DNA from 2 places in the Nocardia implantans genome. Region 2 is predicted to be linked to the other one. Evidence: riboswitches for the same ligand, from Rfam matches in the RefSeq annotation. Region 2 holds a riboswitch; the other holds the start of a gene.
The links. A riboswitch is a leader RNA that binds a small molecule or an ion and turns the genes downstream of it on or off. The one in region 2 is predicted to bind thiamine pyrophosphate.
Positions count from the first base shown of each region.

Region 1 (7,698 bases), on a different contig from region 2:
CGCCGGTTCACCGTCGCGTTCGGCCAGACGCTGCTGGGCGAACAAGCGGACGCTCTCCAGCAGCGAGTAGCGCACCGTTGCGGCGGTCAGATGCACGGTGACCAGCGATTGGTCCGCGAGCCGCTCGAGCAGGCCCTCGATCTCCCCGCGGCGCAACCCGTCCGGCTCGTCGTCGGCGCAGACCGCCTCGATCGCCTCCAGTTCGGCGCCGACGTCCGACTGCGCCGGGTCCGCGTTGTCCGGATCGACGTCGTACCCGGCCGCGAAGACCGACAGCCGGTCGAACAGCAGCCGCTCTTTGTCCCGGCACAGGTCATACGACCAGGCGATGACGTCGCGGATACCCTGGTGCCGTGCGTCCGCGCCGACCCGGGGACCGTGCGACCAGCGCAGCCGCCGGTCGCCGGCCTCACCGGTGAGGTCACGCAGGATCATCGGCAGCGGCCGGCGCAACAGCCGTGCGGCCGCCAACCGGATGTAGAGCGGGTGGTTGTGCACATGGCGGCAGATCTCCGCCGCCAGCTCGCTCTCCTCCTCCGTGACGGTGTGCCCCGTCAGACCGGCGCGGGCCCGAAACAGCGTCAGCGCCTGTTCCCGCGACAGCGCGGGTACCGGCACCAATTGTTCGTCGACCCATCCGATCGCCTCGCGGCTGGTGGCCAGCACGGTCAGCCCCGGAGCCGCGTCCAGCAGGTCGGCGATCACCCGCCCCGCGCCGTCCAGCACGTGTTCGCAGTTGTCCATCACCAGGATGGTCTGCAAGGTGCGCCCGACCGCGTCGCGGCGGCGCAGGGTGTCCAGCACCGCCTCCCAGGCCGACCGCCCGGAGAAGTCGGCATCGATCAGCGAGCGCGCGACCTGCTCCTCCACCGCCGCCGCGTCGGAGCCCCGCGCAAGCAGCGCCAAGCGCACCCAATGCACCGGAACGCGCCGCGCTTTGTGGAACCGCTGCACCGCCTCGGTCGCCAGTCTGGTCTTGCCGATGCCGCCCGCACCGATCAGCGTGACGAGGCGGGTGCCGCCGAGCAGCGCCATCCCGATCTTCTCCAGTTCCCGCTGACGCCCTACGAAATCACTGGCGCCCGGGGGCGCAGACCCCGGACCCGACGCACGTCCTACCGACACAGCAGGGCAGCGTAGTCGGGTCGCTCCCCCGATTCCCGAGTCTCTACCGATGTGCGCGACCCACCTATACGCGGACGATTGCGCTGGCGCGGCAGTCGATCGCACGATCGGAAGGAGACGACGGTGGGACGGATACTGGTACTCGGGGCGGGCGAATGCGGGTTACCCCTCGCTCACCGTCTGCTGCGCGGCGGGCGGTCGGTGACGCTGGTCGCCGATCGCGATGCCGAAGCGGTGCTCGCGGGCACCGTGACCAGCACCCAGGTCAAATTCCCGCCGACGCTCGATCTCGAAGCGGATCTCGGCCTGGGATTCTGGCGCTCGACCGCGCCGAACATCGAGGGCATCCGGTTCACCATGGCCGTCGATCGCGCGGTGGTGGTCACCTGGACCGGACGATTCACCCGCCCGGCGCAGAGCGTGGATCAGCGGACGGTGTTCGCCCGCTGGCTCGGCGAGTTCCTGACCGAAGGCGGTGATCTGCGCATCACCGAACTCTCGGTACCGGAACTCGACCAGCACGCCGCCGAGCACGACCTGACCGTGGTGACCCGGGCGGGTCGTGAGCTGGCCGGCTGTTTCGAGGCCGATGCGGCGTGGCCGGTGCACGCCGCGCCGATGCGACGGCTGGCGGTGCTGTACCTCGACGGTGTCGAGCCGGACCCGGAGGGCCTCGGTTCCTACACCGCGCTGCCCGAGCACGGTGAGGTGATCTCCTATCCCGGCCTGACCGGACGGCCGGGGCAGGAACGCCGCTGCGAGATGCTTCTTTTCGAGGCGCGGCCCGGCGGTGCGCTGGACGGGTTCGAGCAGCACGGCACGCCCGCGCGACGCTGGGCGCACGCCAGGGAACTGCTGAACGCCCACTTGCCCGCCGAGATCGCCGAACGGTACCGGCATGCCGAGCCGACCGATGCCGGGGCGACGCTGGTGGGCGCGGTGACTCCGGTCATGCGCCGTCCGGTGGGCATCCTGCCGTCGGGCAAGCCGGTGCTGGGCGGAGGCGACGTCGTCTGCCGGATGGACCCGGGCGGCGCTCAGGGCGCCAACAACGCCGTGCACTGCGCGATCCGCTACGGCGAGGCGATTCTGCACGATCCCGACGGCCCCTACGACCGCGCGTGGATGGAGTGGGCGGCCGCGCCGTGGCTGACGGCCGTGGCCCACCCCGCCGCGCGGTGGACGGCCACGGTGCTCGATCCGCCGCCCGCCATGCGCGAGATGATGCTGGCCGCCCAGCACGACACGACACTGGCCGACGCCTTCGCGAACACCTTCGCGCGGCCGGCGAACCTCGCCCGGCTCGCGGCGACCGCGCCGTCCTGACCGATTCCGCGCTTAGGGCCGCCAGGGCGGTGTCGCGGGAAAAGTGACCGGCAGCGCGGTCAGAGCGCGGTGGAAAGGTCCTGGCCGCCAGGCCAATTCGCGCACCGGCACGGCGGGCCGCAGTTCCGGCAGCGCGTCCAGCAACTGGTCGACCGCGTCCTGGCCGATCAGGTAGGCCGCGCTGCGGGCCGGACACGCGTGCGGTCCGGCGCCCCACGCCAGATGCGATCGGTTGCCGCTGTGGTCGTGCCCGCTGATCGCCGGATCGTTGTTGCAGGCCGCGAAACTGATCACGACCGGCTGATGGGCAGGCAGCCAGACATCGTCGATCAGGATCGGCTGGCGCGGATAGGTGACCGAGAAATTCGCCATCGGCGGATCGGTGAACAACACCTCGTCGAGCGCGTCTCGGGTCGACAGGCTCCCGCCAAGGACATCGCCGCCGAACCGGTCGTCGGTGAGGATCAGCACCAGGGTGTTGATGATCAGATTCTGCAGCGGTTCGATCCCCGCCCCGTAGAGCACGACGAGCTGGTGGATCACCTCCGTGTCGTCCAAGCCTGCCGGATGCCGCAGCAGCCGCGTCGTGATGTCCAGGCCCGGTTCGGCGCGCTTGTGCTCGAGCAGCCGCAGCAGCGCGGTGACGAGCAGGCGGTTGCCCTCCTCCGCGTCCACTCCGTCGAACACGGCGCGGGTAGCGGCGGCGACTTCCTTCCCGATCTCCGGCGGGCAGCCCAGCATGGCGTTGATCGCCTCGAAGGCCAGCGGTAGAGCGTACTGCGATACCAGATCGGCGCTGCCCGTCGCGCAGAAGGTGTTGATCAGCGGCACAGCGATCCGCTCCACCGTCTCGTGTAAGGCGTGCAGGTCGACGGCGTCGATGCTCGCGGTGTTCGCCTGGCGGTAGCGCGCGTGTTCCTCCCCCGTGCTGCGCATGGCGTTGGGACGCCACTCCAGCACCGGCAACACCGGGCAGTCGGCGGTCACGTTCGCCTGCCAGGTGCGCGGGTCGGCGGGAAAGTGCGCCGGGTCGTGCATGATTCGCACCGCCGTGTGATAGCTGAGCACCAACGTCGCGGGCACGCCCGGCGCCAGTTCGACCGGCGCCATCGAGCCGTAGCGGGCGCGCATGTCGCGGTAGGAGCGATGCGGATCGGCCGCGAACTCCGGGGAATACAGCGATACGCGCTCGACGTCGTGGTCGATGGGCGAACCATGATGCGCGCCAGGGGCGTCCGCGGTGCGGTCGAAGTCTCGGGGTGTGGTCAACGCGTCACTCTCACGGTAGGAGCGTTCGCACCGAGCGCGGGCGCACTCGGCGCGGATCGTCGCGACGGCGCTCGGCCCATACGGCGCACCACTGCGACGCATCGTCCCGACCGCGCAGCGGATCGACACACAGGATCGTCGCGTAGGTAGCTCACGGGCATCGGTAATGACGCGCGACCTGCGGTGATGCGACCGCCCCCTCCGCACGGCAACGAAATCGCGGACGACTCACCGCTGCGGACCGGCCACGATCCCCGACAGCCGCGCCCCGGCGACACCGGGCGCGCGCGAATCCCGCAGTGACGCTCCGTATTCGCTACCGGCGGAAGGATCGACGGACGCATCCGATCCGGGACGGCAGGCACGCCGTTCGCCCGCATCCTGCGGGGAGACAAGCACTTCGACGTGCACGTGGCTGGTGTATAACTTCCATCGGCCCGGCCGACTCCCCCGACAAGCGATAGCGAGACACGATGCACGGTTACCTCAACCAGGTGTCCCACGGCACGACCCCCTCCGGCTATCCGACGCGCGAACCCGAGACCCCCGCCGTCGAGCCGCCGCGCACCGCGGATCTCGTCGTGAGCGCGCTGTTGTGGTTCCTGCCCGCGACGCTGGCTGCGATGTCGACGGTCCTGGCGCCGTGGTTCCTGATGGCGGGCGGCATCTGCGAGTCCAAGCCGGAATGCCGGGTCGATACCAGCGCGGGCGTCTGGATCATGGTGGGCGGCGGGATCGTCGGCTTCGCTGTGGGCGCGTTGCTGTCGCTGCTGGCGGCCCGGCAGGGGCGCGCGATGTTCCCTGGCGCGTTGGTCGGCGCGGTGCTGGTCCTGCTGGCGTGGTTCGCCGCCTCGTTCCTCATGGGCTGAACCGCGCGGGCGGCCACCGCGGCGCCGGTGCGGCCAGTGCGTGTCGGCGATGCCCCGGAAGCGGGCCGGCGCGGTGGGTGCCGCACCGCTCATCACTTCGAGGCCCTTCGGCGTCCGGACCTCGTCCCCGGCTCCCGAAAACTGGCGCGGGTGTACTATTCGCCGGAATCACTTCACCGCGGGAGCTCGGGCACGGCCGGGCTGAGAGGGCGGACCGCACGCGCCGCCGACCGCATGAACCTGTCCGGGTAATGCCGGCGTAGGGAGAGCGTTTCCGTCATGTCGTCGACCCGTACGAGCGCGCCGCGCGAAGCCCCGCTGACCCTCGATCAGCCCGCCCCGAAGGTGCTTTCGTTCTGGGACCAGAGTGCGTTCTGGGCCAATCTCGGCGTCAGCCTCATCGCGTTCTCCGGCGCGTACACCGTGCTCGCGCCGGACTCCGCGGGCGCGGCGCGGATCTCGATCGCGGCGGGCATCCTGGCGACCGTCCTCGGCACCCTGGTGGGTGGACTGATGCTCGGCGCGGCGGCGCTCACCGGCGCACGCACCGGGCAACCCGCGATGGTGCTGCTGCGCGGACTGTTCGGCGCGCGACTCAGTTACCTGCCCACCGTGCTCAACATCGCGCAATTGATCGGCTGGGGGACCTTCGAGCTGATCGTCATCGGCGACGCGGCCGGGGAACTGTTCGGCGGCGGTCCGCGCTGGCTCTACGTCGTGGTCGCGGGCGCGCTCACGACCGTCCTGACGATCTGGCCGCTCGGCTCGGTCCGTCTGCTGCGCAGGTTCGTGACCGCCGGTGTCGTGATCGCCCTGATCTGGTTCTACGCGCAGTTCTTCCGCGCCGGTCTGCCGGATCTGCGGGCGAACCCCGGCCCGAGTGGAAGCGGGCCGTTCGGCGTCGATTGGAACCTGTTCTGGGTCGCCACCGACGCCGCGCTGGCCGTCTCGATCTCGTGGGTGCCGGTCGCCGCCGACTACACGCGGCACGCCCGCACCGGCCGGTCCGCGTTCGGCGCGGCCAGCGGCGCGTACGGGCTCACCCAGATCGTCGCCTACGTCCTCGGCCTGTTCGCGCTGGCGCTGGCGACCGGCGAAGGCGGGCCGTACGCACCGTTTCTGCAGGTGAGCCTCGGCGCGCTGTTCTTCTTCGTCTTTGTGCTGCGGGAGGCGGACCAGTCCTTCGCCAATGTGTACTCCACCGCCGTGTCGATCCAGAATCTCGCGCCGCGCGTCGACCGCAGAGTGCTCTCGATCGGCCTCGGCGCGCTGATCACGGTGTCGGCCCTGTGGATGGACATGACGAACTATTTCGGATTCCTCGGACTCATCGGTTCGGTGTTCGTGCCTCTGCTCGGCGTGCTGGTCGCCGATTTCTTCCTGCGTGCCCACCGCGCATGGAACACCGCGCCGGACGCGCCCGCGCGATGGGGCATGGTGCTCGCCTGGCTGGCCGGGTTCGCGGTATATCAACTGATCAATCCGGGTGATGCCGGAGTGTGGACCGAATTCTGGGAGCGCGTCCGGCAGGCCCTGCATGTCACCCCGCAGGCGTGGATGAGCGCATCGCTGCTGTCGTTCCTGGCGGCGCTGGCGGTGGCCTGGTTGGTCGGCAAGGCGGCGAGGACGCCATCGGCGTAGCGCGTTTGCCACCATGGAGAGATGGGCCGGATCAGGATAGGCACGTCGGGCTGGGTCTACCCGCCCTGGCGCGGGACGTTCTACCCGGAGGGTTTGCCGCACAAGCGCGAGCTGACCTATTTGTCCGAACAGCTCGACAGTGTGGAGATCAACGGCTCGTTCTACTCGCTGCAACGCCCGTCGAGTTACCAGAAGTGGGCCGAGCAGACGCCGGACGATTTCCTCTTCGCGGTGAAGGGCAGCAGATTCATCACGCACATGAAGCGGTTGCGCGACGGTGACGACCTGCTGGCCAACTTCCTGGCATCGGGCCCGCTGGCGCTCGGACCCAAGCTGGGCCCGATCCTGTGGCAGCTGCCGCCGACGTTCCGTTTCGACGCCGACGTGCTGGACGACTTCTTGTCCCGGCTGCCGCGCGGCACCGAGCAGGCCGCGGAGATCGCGCGGCGGCACGATCACCGCGTCGACCCCCCGTACACCAGCACCGACGCCGACCGGCCGATCCGGCATGCCATGGAGATCCGGCACGAAAGCTTTGTGACCCCGGCGTTCACCGATCTGCTCGGCCGCCACAACGTAGCCCTCGTCGTCGCCGACGCGGCGGGCAAGTATCCGCTGCTGGAAGAGGTCACCGCCGACTTCGTCTACATCCGGTTGCACGGCCACGACGAGCTCTACGTCAGCGGATACACCGACGAGGGTCTGGAGATGTGGGCGGAGAAGATCCGCGCGTGGGCCGGAACGCTGGACGTCTACACCTATTTCGACAACGACGCGAAAGTGCGGGCGCCGCGCGACGCCATAGCGTTGCGGGAACGCTTGGCGTCGGTCGTGTCGCCACGGCCGGCGGGATCGGGACAGTGACGCCGGCGCGGCAGGTCGCGGTCTGCGGGCCGAGGGAGTGCACACCGCAGGAAGCGGAGTGGGCGCGTGCGGTCGGCGGGCTCTTGGCGCGGGCGGGAGTCACCGTCCTGTGCGGCGGCGGGTCCGGGGTGATGGCCGCGGTCGCCGCCGGCGCCGCCGAGGCCGGTGGGCTGGTGATCGGCGTGCGGCCGGACACCGACCGCGCCGCGGTGTGTCCCGGCCTGTCCGCGGTGCTGTTCACGAACATGGGCGAGGCGCGCAACGCCATCCTGATCGAGTCGGCGGACGCGGTGATCGTCATCGGCGGCTCGTGGGGCACGCTCTCGGAGGTCGCACTGGCCCGCCGGCGCGGCGGCATTCCGGTTGTCGCGCTGGGCGGCTGGCAGATCCGCGACGCGCACGGACGGCCGATGGCGGCGACGGTGAACACGGCCGACCCGGCCGATGCGGTGCGCCGGGCGCTGGACGGGATCGGTTGCGAACCGGCCTGAGACCGCCGATCGATCCGGGGCGGACAGACAACTGTCGGCGACCGGTCATCGCCGAGCACCGCCAGTGCACCCAGGCGAAATTCGGCTCGCCCGTACTACGCCATAGATCCGCG
Region 1 covers NZ_JAYKYQ010000017.1:99,462-107,159, reverse strand. The annotation lists gene U3653_RS30390 (helix-turn-helix transcriptional regulator) at 1-1,125, opposite strand, end outside; gene U3653_RS30385 (styrene monooxygenase/indole monooxygenase family protein) at 1,249-2,451, shown strand; gene U3653_RS30380 (cytochrome P450) at 2,464-3,720, opposite strand; gene U3653_RS30375 (hypothetical protein) at 4,194-4,589, shown strand; TPP riboswitch at 4,758-4,873, shown strand; gene U3653_RS30370 (purine-cytosine permease family protein) at 4,869-6,230, shown strand; gene U3653_RS30365 (DUF72 domain-containing protein) at 6,252-7,094, shown strand; gene U3653_RS30360 (SLOG cluster 4 domain-containing protein) at 7,091-7,585, shown strand.
Region 1: linked by a shared signal. The riboswitch ahead of U3653_RS30370 (purine-cytosine permease family protein) and the one ahead of thiC (phosphomethylpyrimidine synthase ThiC) in region 2 are both predicted to bind thiamine pyrophosphate.

Region 2 (7,698 bases):
CCGGCGACACCCCGGCGGAGACCGATGCGGTGACCGGGCGCCGCCTGCTGCTCGCCAACGCGGACGTGCGCATCTCCTACGTCGTCGCGAAGGGCGGCTCGCCGCTGTACCGCAACGCGATCGGCGACGAACTGGTGTACGTGGAGGCCGGCGCGGCGGTGGTGGAGACCGTGTTCGGCGCGTTGCCCGCGCGGCAGGGCGATCAGGTGCTCATCCCGCGCGCCACGACGCACCGCTGGCGGCCCACCGGTCCGGAACCGTTGCGGGCGTACGTGATCGAGGCGACCGGTCACATCACGCCACCGAAGCGCTATCTGTCGAAATTCGGCCAGCTGCTGGAAAACGCCCCGTACTGCGAGCGCGACCTGCACGGCCCGGCCGAGACCATCACCGCGACCGGCACCGAGGTGGAAGTGCTGGTCAAACATCGTCCCGGCGGACAGGTCGTCGGCACCAGGATGGTCTACGCCACCCACCCGTTCGACGTGGTGGGCTGGGACGGCTGCCTGTACCCCTGGACTTTCGATATCGCCGACTTCGAACCGATCACCGGCCGCATCCACCAGCCGCCGCCCGTCCATCAGGCTTTCGAGGGCGGCAACTTCGTGATCTGCAATTTCGTTCCGCGCAAGGTGGATTACCACCCACTGTCGATTCCCGTGCCGTACTACCACTCCAACGTCGATTCCGACGAGGTCATGTTCTATTGCGGCGGCAATTACGAAGCGCGCAAAGGCTCCGGGATCACGCAGGGCTCGGTGTCGGTGCACCCCGGCGGCTATGCCCACGGTCCGCAGCCCGGGGCCTACGAGAACAGCATCGGCATCGAGTATTTCGACGAGCTGGCCGTCATGGTGGACACGTTCCGCCCGCTCGAACTCGGCGAAGGGGCGCTGGCCTGCGAAGACCCGACCTATGCGTGGACCTGGTCGGGCCGGGGCCCCGCGTGAGGACCAGGGTCGAGGTAGCGCCGGCGTCGCTGTTCGGTCCGGACAATCTGCCGTACGGGGTCTTCGCGACGACCGGAGCGGGCCCCCGCGTGGGGGTGCGGCTCGGTGACCATGTCATCGATCTGGCTGTGCTGCTGGATGATCCGGTTTTCGCCGAGCCGAGCCTGAACGCCTTCCTGGCGCAGGGACCTGCCCGTTGGCGCACGGTGCGCGACCGGATTCGCGAGGCGGTCGACGGCGAGCTGGACGACGCCGCGGTGCACCGCCTGGCCGACGTGGTGTTGCGGCTGCCCGTGCGCATCGGCGATTACGTGGACTTCTACGCCAGCATCGACCACGCGACGAACCTCGGCCGCCTGTTCCGGCCGGACGGCGACCCGCTGCTGCCGAACTGGCGGCACCTGCCGGTGGGCTATCACGGGCGGGCCGGCACCGTGGTGGTGTCGGGCACCGCGATCGCACGGCCGTACGGGCAGCGCAAGACCGATTCCGGCGCACCGGTTTTCGGCCCGTCGCGGCGGCTGGACATCGAGGCCGAGCTCGGTTTCGTGATCGGCGTCGGCTCGCGGCTCGGCGTGCCGGTCCCGATCGACGAGTTCGCCGAGCGGGTGTTCGGCGTCGCGCTGGTCAACGATTGGTCGGCCCGCGACATCCAGGCCTGGGAGTACCAGCCGCTGGGCCCGTTCCTCGGCAAGTCGTTCGCGACGTCGATCTCGCCGTGGATCACGCCGCTGGCGGCCCTGGAGTCCGCCCGCATACCGCTGCCCGAGCAGTCACCCGCGCCGCTGCCCTACCTGCACGGCGCCGAGCACTGGGGCCTGGACATCGACCTCACCGTGGCCTGGAACGGACAACCGGTCACCTATCCGCCCTACTCCCGGATGTACTGGTCACCGGCGCAGATGCTGGCTCATCTCACGGCGAACGGCGCATCGACGCGCACCGGCGATCTGTACGCCTCCGGCACCATCTCCGGCCCCGAACCGGATCAACGCGGCTCGTTCATCGAGTTGTCCTGGGGCGGCAGCAGGCCGGTATCGGTGAACGATCGGCAACGTACCTTCCTGGAGGACGGCGACGAGGTGACCATCACCGCGTCGGCTCCGGGCCCGCACGCGGCCAGGATCGGGTTGGGCGAGGTCACCGGCCGTATCCTTCCGGCACACCCGCACTGAACACGGCCGGCACTCGGCGGCGTGCCAGGGGCGCGACCCGCCCGGTACACCATGGCGGATGTGCTGCGCGATGCGGAGCTGATGCCGCGATCGACTTCTTCGGCCGATCTGTCGAACGCCCGCTTACGAAACGGGCGGACTGCCGTCCGGCAAACGCCGTCGGCAGGGCGGCGATGGCGTGCCCGACTTCCCTTTGTGGCCGGTCGATCGGCCTTCGCCCGAGGTTGCCTCGGACGGGCACTCGATGCTTGAGAACGGCGTCGCGCGGGTACGCCGCTACCCGAGCGCCTCGATCTCCGCCGCCGGATCGCGGAGTTCACGGCCGCACCCACCCTCCGGACAAGGAGCGAGGTCATGAACGATCGCCCGGATACAGCGCACTGCCGCCCCACCGGCGTGGACGACAACACGGTCGCCGCCACCGGCAAACTCTCCGAGGCGCTGGAGACCATCGAGCGTGCCCGCGGCCATCTGTACGCCTTCCACCAGCTGACCGGCGGGGCGGATCTGGCGCTGGACACGGCGGTGGAACTGTTCCGCGAAGCAGGGCACGATCACATCGCCGACCGGATCTCCACCGAGTTGATCGGCCGCAACGTGCTGGCCGGGCGCTGGACCTTCCAGATCGTCGAGGAATACGAGGACGGCTACTACGGTCTGTTCCGCGACATCGAGCGGGCCGCCAGGGACGAACTGCTGGAGGGCCGCCGCCACGTCTACGAAGCCGAGATGAAAGAAGCCCGCCGCACCCACGGCGCACCGGGCCATTCGGCCAAGCCGGAGAGCGCCGAGAAGTCCTGATCGCGGCCAGGATTCCCGGCAACCGGACTCGCTCGCTCGGCGCGCGAACTCGATACCCGGTCCTGGCGCACTCGATTCCCACCCGACCCGTGCGAGTGCGGACACCCCTGCCTGGAAGTTCGCCCGATCGCGCCGAATCGCCGGGCGCGCGCCCGTGCGGTCCGGGTATGGTCGGGCGGGGAAATTTCACACACCAACGGGGGCTCGCACCAGCGGGCTGAGAGGACGGCTAGCCGAGAGGCGTCAGGGCCGTCGACCGTATGAACCTGACCGGGTAATGCCGGCGTAGGGAGGAAGAATGGCACGCGCCGCTGCGTCCGACGGTGGATCCGCACCCGTCGACAGCGTCACCACCGGCCCCATCGAGGGCAGCGTCAAGCACTATCTCGAGGTCGATGACCTGCGCATTCCGGTGCGCCGGATCAATCTGACCAATGGCGAGCACTTCGACGTCTACGACACGTCCGGCCCGTACACCGACGAGTCCGCGACGATCGACCTCGAAGGCGGTCTACCGAAACTGCGCGACACGTGGACCAAGCCCGAGGGGAAAGGTCCGCGCACCCAGCTCGCGTGGGCCCGCGAGGGCATCGTCACGCCGGAGATGCGCTTCATCGCCGCGCGCGAAGGCGTCGCGCCGGAGCTGGTGCGCGACGAGGTCGCCGCTGGCCGCGCGGTGATCCCGGCCAACCACAAGCATCCGGAGCTCGAGCCGACCATCATCGGCAAGAAGTTCCTGGTGAAGATCAACGCGAACATCGGCAACTCGGCCGTGTCCTCCTCGATCGCCGAGGAGGTGGAGAAGATGGTGTGGGCCACCCGCTGGGGCGCGGACACCATCATGGACCTGTCCACCGGCAAGAACATCCACGAGACCCGCGAGTGGATTCTGCGCAACTCCCCCGTCCCGGTCGGCACCGTGCCGATCTACCAGGCGCTGGAGAAGGTGAACGGCGATCCGACCGCGCTGACCTGGGAGATCTACCGGGACACCGTGATCGAGCAGTGCGAGCAGGGCGTGGACTACATGACCGTGCACGCGGGCGTGCTGCTGCGCTACATCCCCCTGACCGCCAAGCGGGTGACCGGCATCGTCTCGCGCGGCGGGTCGATCATGGCGGCTTGGTGCCTGGCGCATCATCAGGAATCGTTCCTGTACACGCACTTCGAGGAACTCTGCGAGATCCTGGCCCGCTACGACGTCACCTTCTCCCTCGGTGACGGCCTGCGGCCCGGCTCCATCGCCGACGCCAACGACGAGGCGCAGTTCGCCGAACTGCGCACGCTCGGCGAGCTGACCAAGATCGCCAAATCGCATGGCGTGCAGGTGATGATCGAGGGTCCGGGGCACGTGCCGATGCACAAGATCGTGGAAAACGTGCGGCTGGAAGAGGAGCTGTGTGAGGAGGCGCCGTTCTACACCCTCGGCCCGCTCGCCACCGACATCGCACCGGCCTACGACCACATCACCTCGGCCATCGGCGCTGCCATCATCGCGCAGGCGGGCACCGCCATGCTCTGCTACGTCACCCCGAAGGAACACCTCGGCCTGCCCAACCGCGACGACGTGAAGGTCGGCGTGATCAGCTACAAGATCGCCGCGCACGCCGCCGACCTGGCCAAGGGCCATCCGCACGCCCAGCAGCGCGACGACGCGCTGTCGCAGGCGCGCTTCGAATTCCGCTGGCGCGACCAGTTCGCGCTGTCCCTCGACCCGGACACCGCCCGCGAGTACCACGACGAGACGCTGCCCGCCGAACCCGCGAAGACCGCGCACTTCTGCTCCATGTGCGGCCCCAAGTTCTGCTCGATGCGAATCTCGGCCGACGTCCGCGAGTACGCCGAACGGCAGGGTTTGAACGAGGCCGAGGCGCTGGAGGCGGGCATGGCGGAGAAGTCCGCCGAGTTCGCCAGCCGCGGCAACGCGGTCTATCTGCCCGTGGTCTCGTGACGACCCGGCGCCGTCCCGCCGCATCCCGACGATGCGGCGGGACGGTGCTGACGCCGGTTCACCGCGGGGCTGCTCGTGGCCGCCGGCTGCACTCGGCGGTCGAGCCTGCCGCTACGGGGCCTGACGCACAGGCGGTCGATCACGACCGAACAACCGTCGTCTGGCGCGGGCCGAGGCCAGAAGGTGTCACAGCGGCGTTGGTAGGTCAAATGTCTTGCTGTGGTATGGGATCGGTGTCGGAGTGGAAGCGCGCGGTGGCGGCAGGCGATCAGTACTGTTTGCGGTGCCGGGGGCGCATACGAGGTAGGTGGGTGTATGGACAGCGTGCGAGATCTGCTGTTCGCGGCGAAACGCGGGATGTATCGGGGCAACCGTCCGGGGATGTTCGCCCGGGTGCTGAACCGGGCTTCGGAATGGATGTATTCGGCGGGTGTGCTGTCCCCCGGCTATGCCATGACGCTCGAAGTGGCCGGTCGGCGCAGCGGGCGCCCGGTGAAGTTGCCGATCGTGGTCGCCGAGTACGAGGGTCGGCGTTACCTGGTGTCGATGCTGGGCCGGGACGCGGGGTGGGTGCGCAACGTCTACGCGGCGCACGGCCGGGCGTTCCTGCACCGGCGCGGCCGCGAAGCGGTACACCTGACCGAGGTGGAGGTGGGGGAACGGGCGCCGATCCTGCGCAGCTACCTCGCCGTCGCCCCCGGAGCCCGCCCACACTTCCCGATCGACCGCACCGCCCCGCTCGACGAGTTCGCGCGGATCGCCGACCAATACCCGGTCTTCCGGATCGAACCCGCAGGCTAGCTCGACGCTGGCGACCGCGCAGGCAACCGTCCATGGAGGCGAGCCGCTCCGCCTGAGTCGACGGGTCGCAGATGCCGCCGACCGCCGTACTCAGTAAGACTGAAGTTCGATCAGCGTCCCCTCCGGATCGCGCAGGTGGGCGGTGCGCAGCCCGGGGCCCCACTGCGGCCGATCGGCTGGAGCCGCGACAACGGTCGCGCCGTGCCCGGCGCACAAGTTCGCACCCGCGTCGACGTCGCGCACCCGGCAGACGAGCATCGCCGCGTCCTGAGATGGCGCGGGCCGCTCCGGCCACGACGTCGTACCCACGACCTCCGCCATCGCGGCGCGATCGAAGAGCACCAGCGCGCCTTGGTCCCCGACGTCCCAGCTCGCGTACGGGCCAGCGGCGGTTCCCTTGACCAGAGTCGCCCCGATCAGCTCGGGCAGCACCGCCGCGTAGAACTCGAAGCAGTCGGCGAAGCGGGTGACCAGGAGCCTCGGATGCAGCGCGTCCACGGCGAGCCTCCTATCAGTTGGTAGATACCTATTGTAGGTCAAGACCTACAATAGGCCGATGAGCACCGAACGCGCACTCCCACCGCGCCTGCTCGGCCTCGACGTCTATCTCCTGTCGCGGGTCGGCAAGGCCGCGCGTGCCGGGTTCGCCGACCGTCTCGCCGCGCGCGGACTGCGCCTGTGGCACATGGCGATCCTCGCCGCGCTCGCCGACTTCGGCCCGCATGCCCAGCGCGACTTGGCCGAGCGCCTGACCATCCACCCCAGCGACGTGGCCAAGGTCGTCGACGAACTCGAAGTCGCCGGTCAGGTGGAACGTGCGCGGGATGAGCGCGACCGTCGCCGCATCACCGTGCGCATCACCCGGACCGGACGCACCGCACTGCGTTCCCTCGACCGCGAAGCCCGCCGGGTCGGTGACGAGATCCTCGCCCCGCTCGACCCGGCGGAGCGAGAACAGCTGCATGCGATCCTGGAACGCCTCTTCGCGCATGCGTACCCGGAGTCCCGGCCCGAGTGATCGCCTCCGCGCGAGACCATGCGGGCACTACGATTACCCCGCCGTCGTCGCGGAGCGAGTCGCACACGTGGGGCCACGGCCGTGCCGAGCAGCAGCGCCGCAAGCGTGGGGATACCCCCCGATTCCGTCTGGCCCGAGGTCACGGTCCAGCAGCGACCGATGCGTTCGACTCACGATCGCCCCGCCGTCACGGACATTCAGCGCAGCCCGACGAACCGCAACAGCGTCGCTACCGGATTCCACCGTCACCGGCCGCACCACCGCCCGGACGCCGCTCACTGCCGATGCGCCGATGCGCCGATGCGCCGATGCGCCGATGCGCCGATGCGCCGATGCGCCGATAAGACAATCAGCGCACCGTCTGTTCGATCAAACGGCGGGCCGCGCGATCGGTGCGCTCGACCTCTCCGGTGATCAGCCGGTCCTGCAAAATGCCCCGCAGGCCCGAAATCAATAGCGTGGCAACGATTTCCGGGTCATCGATGGAATCGAGGCCGCGCAGTCCGTCCGCCAGCGCCGATACGAAGACGGCGATGGCCGAGTTGGCGTAATCGGCATACGGACTGCGTGGCGCACAGGCCGCGCCCAGCACCTGCAGCATCACCCTGACGCTCGTGCGGCCGTCGCCCGACACGTTCGCGGTCCAGAAGTCCCATAACCGCTCGCGCAGATCCGAAGCGTCGGCGATGTCGGCGAAGACGGCCGCGATGTCGGGCCGCTGTGTCGCCAGGGCCTGGACCAGCAGTTCTTCCTTGGTCGTGAAGTAGTAGATGAGCATGCGCGAACTGGTCCCCAGCTCGGCGGCCAGGGGGCGCAGCGAGAGGTCCGCGAGGCCGTGCTCGGCGATGTAGCGCACGACGGCGGCGAGCAGTTCGGCGCGTTTGGCGTGGTCGAGGGGGCGAGCCATAGGTTGACTGTAGCGATCGGTACAGGTATCCATGACACCGTGACTGTAACAATCGCTTCAGAAACTCGGGATTCGGTCGTGGTCACCGGATACGC
Region 2 covers NZ_JAYKYQ010000001.1:34,778-42,475, forward strand. The annotation lists gene U3653_RS00175 (homogentisate 1,2-dioxygenase) at 1-950, shown strand, start outside; gene fahA (fumarylacetoacetase) at 947-2,125, shown strand; gene U3653_RS00185 (hypothetical protein) at 2,480-2,926, shown strand; TPP riboswitch at 3,113-3,235, shown strand; gene thiC (phosphomethylpyrimidine synthase ThiC) at 3,225-4,877, shown strand; gene U3653_RS00195 (nitroreductase/quinone reductase family protein) at 5,193-5,678, shown strand; gene U3653_RS00200 (VOC family protein) at 5,769-6,176, opposite strand; gene U3653_RS00205 (MarR family winged helix-turn-helix transcriptional regulator) at 6,235-6,696, shown strand; gene U3653_RS00210 (TetR/AcrR family transcriptional regulator) at 7,046-7,603, opposite strand; gene U3653_RS00215 (KasA/KasB family beta-ketoacyl-ACP synthase) at 7,643-7,698, shown strand, end outside.